Hydrogenovibrio crunogenus: one gene and its partner. The protein of the gene in region 2 interacts with the protein of the main gene of each other region in a pairwise test. Links are inferred from orthologs where the notes say so. Each region holds a gene or a part of one and is shown on either strand. Other genes may lie near its edges.

Evidence for each region.
Region 1: the proteins of ribD (region 2) and accC interact in binary tests that used the Escherichia coli proteins (3 or more experiments, as listed by UniProt). The link is inferred for Hydrogenovibrio crunogenus from one-to-one orthologs.

The regions. Positions count from the first base shown.
Region 1 is NZ_CP032096.1:482,791-485,685, reverse strand. Bases 77-2,895 are described here. They hold accC (acetyl-CoA carboxylase biotin carboxylase subunit), read left to right. Parts: upstream 77-720; coding sequence 721-2,070; downstream 2,071-2,895. Other genes in these bases: prmA (50S ribosomal protein L11 methyltransferase), read left to right, coding at 2,166-2,895; accB (acetyl-CoA carboxylase biotin carboxyl carrier protein), read left to right, coding at 244-708; aroQ (type II 3-dehydroquinate dehydratase), read left to right, coding at 77-202. Also shown: more of aroQ, read left to right, coding at 1-76. UniProt on the Escherichia coli protein: This protein is a component of the acetyl coenzyme A carboxylase complex; first, biotin carboxylase catalyzes the carboxylation of the carrier protein and then the transcarboxylase transfers the carboxyl group to form malonyl-CoA.
Region 2 is NZ_CP032096.1:1,515,458-1,518,489, reverse strand. Bases 74-3,029 are described here. They hold ribD (bifunctional diaminohydroxyphosphoribosylaminopyrimidine deaminase/5-amino-6-(5-phosphoribosylamino)uracil reductase RibD), read left to right. Parts: upstream 74-941; coding sequence 942-2,117; downstream 2,118-3,029. Other genes in these bases: ribBA (bifunctional 3,4-dihydroxy-2-butanone-4-phosphate synthase/GTP cyclohydrolase II), read left to right, coding at 2,801-3,029; GHNINEIG_RS07330 (riboflavin synthase), read left to right, coding at 2,117-2,782; nrdR (transcriptional regulator NrdR), read left to right, coding at 478-942; glyA (serine hydroxymethyltransferase), read left to right, coding at 74-457. In the rest of the region: more of glyA, read left to right, coding at 1-73; more of ribBA, read left to right, coding at 3,030-3,032. UniProt on the Escherichia coli protein: Converts 2,5-diamino-6-(ribosylamino)-4(3h)-pyrimidinone 5'-phosphate into 5-amino-6-(ribosylamino)-2,4(1h,3h)-pyrimidinedione 5'-phosphate.

The sequences.
Region 1 (2,895 bases), 1.0 Mb from region 2 along the record:
CACACACACCAGTGTTGCAATACGGGATGCTTTATCGACCGTCAAGATTCCTTTTATTGAAGTGCATTTATCTAACATTCACAAAAGAGAAGCTTTTCGAACCCATTCATATTTTTCTGACCTGGCTGAAGGCGTGATTGCCGGTCTGGGTCCAATAGGCTATCAGCTCGCGCTGGCTGCCGCAGTTGAAAAACTGAAATAAAAATACATTTAAATAACGACTATTTAAGAGGAATAGAGAACATGGATATTCGTTCAATTCGTAAATTGATTGAAATTGTAGAACAGTCTGACGTTGCTGAAATTGAAATTAAAGAAGGTGAGCACAACATTCGCATCACTCGTAGCAAAGAGCCTGTCATGATGTCTGCGCCTGCAGCGCCAGCACAAATGGCTTATGAAGCTGCACCCGCTGCGGCTGCACCACAACAATCTGCCGCACCTGCGGAATCACCTGCGGCTCCTGCAGAAACAGGACATACCGTTCCATCTCCAATGGTCGGGACTTTTTATGCCTCACCTTCTCCGGATGCGGGTCCATTTGTCAGCGTGGGAGACCAAGTCTCAGCCGGTGACACCCTTTGTATTATTGAAGCGATGAAAATCATGAATCCAATTGAAGCAGATGTTTCTGGAACCGTGAAGAAAATTCTTGTTCAAAACGCTGAACCTGTTGAGTTCGGTCAAGCTTTATTCATCATCGAATAATAGGATACCTGCATGATTGAAAAAATTCTGATTGCCAACCGTGGAGAAATTGCACTACGCGTGCTAAGAGCCTGTAAAGAAATGGGCATCAAAACGGTCGCAGTCCACTCCACAGCAGATGCTAACCTAAAACATGTCTTGCTAGCAGATGAGTCTGTGTGTATTGGGCCTGCACCGTCTTCTGAAAGTTACCTCAATATTCCAGCCATTATTTCAGCCGCTGAAATCACGGATGCCGAAGCGATTCACCCAGGGTATGGTTTCTTATCTGAAAATGCCGACTTTGCCGAGCGCGTTGAAGAAAGCGGATTTATTTTTATGGGGCCTAAGGCTGAAACGATCCGCATTATGGGCGACAAAGTATCCGCTATCCGTGCGATGAAGGCGGCAGGTGTTCCTACCGTTCCCGGCTCCGGCGGCCCATTAAGCGACGATGAAGAAGCTAATAAACAACTGGCTAAAGAAATTGGCTACCCAATTATCATCAAAGCTTCCGGTGGTGGTGGTGGACGCGGTATGCGCGTTGTTCATACCGAATCAAACCTGATTAAGTCAATTCAGTTGACTAAATCAGAAGCAGGTAGCTTCTTTGGTAACCCAGAAGTGTATATGGAAAAATTTCTGGAAACGCCGCGCCACATTGAAATTCAAGTACTGGCCGATGGGTTGGGCAACGCCATTCACCTAGGAGAGCGTGACTGCTCAATGCAGCGTCGTCATCAAAAGGTGGTTGAAGAAGCCCCTGCGCCGGGCATTACAGAAGAACAACGTAACCGTATCGGGCAAGCTTGTGTAAACGCCTGTATTGAAATCGGCTATCGTGGTGCGGGAACCTTTGAATTTTTATATGAAAACGGCGAGTTTTATTTCATTGAAATGAATACCCGTTTACAAGTAGAACACCCTGTAACGGAACAAGTCACGGGCGTGGACTTAGTAAAAGCTCAGATCGAAATTGCAATGGGTAAACCGCTAAGCATCAAGCAGGAAGATATCATCATTCGAGGTCATGCCATTGAATGTCGTATCAATGCCGAAAACCCATCGAACAACTTTATTCCTTCTCCAGGTAAAATTGAACGTTTACACTTAGCCGGTGGAATTGGCGTTCGTTGGGATTCTCATATTTATACGGGTTACCCAGTTCCGCCGCACTACGATTCAATGATAGGGAAACTGATTTGTTATGGCCCTGACCGTACTTCAGCCGTGGCACGTATGGACACTGCTTTGGATGAGTTGATTATCCAAGGCATTGAAACCAATATTCGTATGCAACGCGAAATCATGAATGACTTTGGGTTCTGTGAAGGTGAACAAAATATCCATTATTTAGAACACCGATTGGAACATCTCGTTTAGACTCTAGTTCATCACAAACTCATTAACATCAACCACGTTGAGCCTATAATGTAACTATTTATCGGCCGCGTGGTTTTTACGTTTAAAGGACCCTTATGGCTTGGATTCAAATTAACACCACGGTTTCAGAAGCACTTGCAGAACCACTATCAGATGCATTCATGGAAGTAAATGCAGCATCCGTCACATTTGCAGACGCAAAAGACCAACCCATTTTTGAACCTGAAATTGGCACAACCCCTATTTGGAATCAAACCAAAGTCATCGGTTTATTTGATGCCGAAACCGACATTCCAGCGATCATCAGTCAACTAGAAACCTTAATACCGGATATACCAGCTGAGTGCTATAGCATTGAAGCGCTTGAGGACAAAGACTGGATTCGAGCCTGGATGGATCAATTTCAACCCATGCAGTTTGGTTCACGACTCTGGATTATACCCAGTTGGTGTGACATCCCTGAACCCGAAGCAGTTAACCTCATGCTAGACCCAGGGATGGCATTTGGGACAGGGACTCACCCAACCACGGCTTTATGCCTTACTTGGCTCGACCAAAACCCACCTACTGATTTAACTGTCATTGACTATGGTTGCGGTTCAGGCGTATTGGCACTCGCCTCTGAAAAGTTAGGCGCAAAACAGGTAAAAGGCACCGATATTGACCCACAAGCGATTATCGCCAGTCAACAAAATGCGGATAGAAATGAGGCCGATATTGAATTCAAACTGGTCAAAGAATTTCATTCCGATCCTGTTGACCTATTAATTGCTAACATTCTTGCAGGGCCTCTCAAAGAACTGGCACCAGAATTTATTCGTTTGA
Region 2 (3,032 bases):
AGCCGTTGCCTTTAAAGAAGCAATGGAACCAGAGTTTAAAACCTATGCTAAACAAGTTAAGGTCAATGCTCAAGCAATGGCTAAAGTTTTTATGGAAAGAGGGTTTGACGTGGTTTCAAAAGGAACCGAAAACCATTTGTTCTTAGTAAGCTTCATTGAACAAGGGCTGACGGGTAAATTGGTGGATGCGGCGTTGGGTGACGCGCATATTACGATTAATAAAAACTCGGTACCGAACGATCCAATGTCTCCATTTGTGACCAGTGGTATTCGTGTAGGTACTGCCGCTTCCACAACTCGTGGGTTTACCGAAGAAGATTCGAAAAATCTAGCTACTTGGATGTGTGATGTGATTGATTCTTGTCAGCAAGCTTCTGAGTCTTGGGACGAGAAGGTGGTGGCTGAGGTTCGTGAAAAAGTGAAAGCATTGTGTGCGGCACGTCCGGTATATAAGTAACTTCATTTTAAGAGTTCTTAATGCATTGTCCTTTTTGTAACGCACCTGATACCAAAGTAATCGACTCTCGCCTCGCAACGGAAGGGGCGCAGGTGCGACGTCGTCGTGAATGCATGAGCTGTGCAGAACGTTTTACAACGTACGAGACTGCAGAGCTCACATTGCCACGTGTGATCAAGTCGGACGGTAACCGTGAACGATTTGATGATGATAAAATTCGTCGAGGTTTGATAAAAGCCTTGGAAAAGCGACCTGTTGCCAGTGAGGCGATTGATCAAGTTGTGAATCGAATTCATAAACAATTGACTGCTGAAGGGGTTCGAGAGATTCCTTCTTCTCAGATAGGAGAGCTTCTAATGGAGGCACTTAAAGAATTGGATCAGGTTGCTTATGTTCGTTTTGCTTCTGTTTACCGTTCTTTCCAAGACGTCAATGCTTTTCGAGAAGAGATTGAAAAGCTGGTTAAAGCGACTAAATCACAATAATGTCTTTGTCTTCAAATACGGCTTTTTCTGATTTTGATATTCAAATGATGCAAAAAGCCATCGACTTGGCTCGAAAAGGTGTTTACTCAACAAAGCCAAATCCTGCTGTTGGATGCGTTATCACTCAACAAGAAAAAATCATTGCGGAAGGGTGGCATCAGAAAGCGGGCGAACCTCATGCCGAGCGTGTTGCATTAGACAATGCAACAGAGTCGGTCAAGGGTGCAACCGTTTATGTAACTTTAGAGCCTTGCTCTCATCATGGTAAAACACCGCCTTGTGCGGATGCTCTAGTTGAGTCAGGAGTTGCTAGAGTCGTAATTGCCATGCAAGATCCTAATCCGCTTGTGGCTGGAAACGGGATTAAAAGATTAGAGCAGGCCGGAATTGTTGTCGATAGTGGCATTTTGTCTGAAGAAGCCGCAGCTTTAAATAAAGGGTTTGTTTCTGCCATGAAGTCGAATAGACCGTTCATTCGCTTAAAAGTAGCGAACAGTTTAGATGGACGAACGGCCATGGCGAATGGCGAAAGTCAATGGATCACTGGGCCGGAATCCCGGAATCAAGTCCATTTAATGCGAGCTCAGCATGGTGCGATTGTCACAGGTGTTGGAACTGTCTTAGCGGATGATCCAAGTTTAAATGTGCGCTTACCTGATGACGTGTTGGCTGAATTAGGTTTAACAGCGGAAAATTGCCACCCTTTAAGAGTTGTGTTGGATGCAAATCTGAGCACGCCGCTAGAAGCTAAAATGTTGTCCTTACCCGGACGAACGCTTTTGATGACGTCTAAAGAAACAGCAGATCAAAGTTTGGATCTGATTGAACGGTTTTATCAAAAGGGTGCGGAAGTGATAGCGGTGGAATCGGATGGTGATAAACTGGATATACCATCCGTGCTTTCGTATTTGCTGGAAAACGAAAAAATCTATGATGTGATGGTAGAAGCGGGGGCTATTGTCGCAGGGGCTTTTATCCAGGCAGGCATGGTTAATGAATTGCATGTTTTCACTGCGCCCATTTTAATGGGTGAAATGGCTAAACCCATGTTTGTTTTACCCGGCCTGGCCGAAATGGTCGATAAAAAGGTTTTTGCTTACCAGTCTGTTCAAGCGTTGGGCGAAGATTTATACTTGGTGCTGACCCCTAAAAATGTCTCCGCAGAGGAAGTTTAATGTTTACCGGTATTATTGAGTCTGAAGGTTTTATATCACGTATTGAACCCGTTAACGGGGATGCGCGTATGACCATTGAGGTGGGGAAGTTGGATATGTCAGACGTCAAAATCGGTGACAGTATCGCGTGTAATGGTGTGTGTTTGACAGCAATTGAATTAACGCCCTCAGCGTATGTCGCAGATGTGTCCTCAGAAACCCTAAAAGTGACCACCTTGGGGGCTTTAAAAGTCGGTTCTCCGGTTAACTTGGAAAAGGCATTACGTCTTCAGGATCGTTTGGGAGGCCATTTGGTTAGCGGGCATGTCGATGGCGTTGGAAAAGTATTGTCGATTACGCAAGAAGCACGTTCTTGGCGTTATCAAATCGAATCGCCTGCTGCGCTGGCCAAATATATTGCAGCAAAAGGATCTATTTGTATTAATGGCATCAGCCTAACGGTTAACCAAGTCGATGGTTGTGTGTTCGATGTCAATATAGTGCCGCATACCAGGCAAGAGACGACGATTAAACACTTCCAAGTGGGAACAGCGGTTAACTTGGAAGTAGATTTGCTGGCACGCTATTTAGAAAGAATGTTAAGCGCGCCGAATGACACTGAGCAATCAGATACGAACTCGTCTAACATTACGCGTGAATTATTATCGGATCGCGGCTTTTTGTAACAAATAATTGGACAAAACATGCAGTTAAATACCATTGAAGAATTGATTGAAGATTATAAGCAAGGCAAGATGATCATCCTGATGGATGATGAGGACCGTGAAAATGAAGGTGACTTAATGATGCCTGCCAGTGCGGTAACTGCTGATCAAATCAATTATATGGCACGATACGGGCGAGGGTTGATTTGTCTGACCTTGACCAAAGAGCGTTGTCAGCAACTGCATCTCCCACTGATGACACGAAATAACC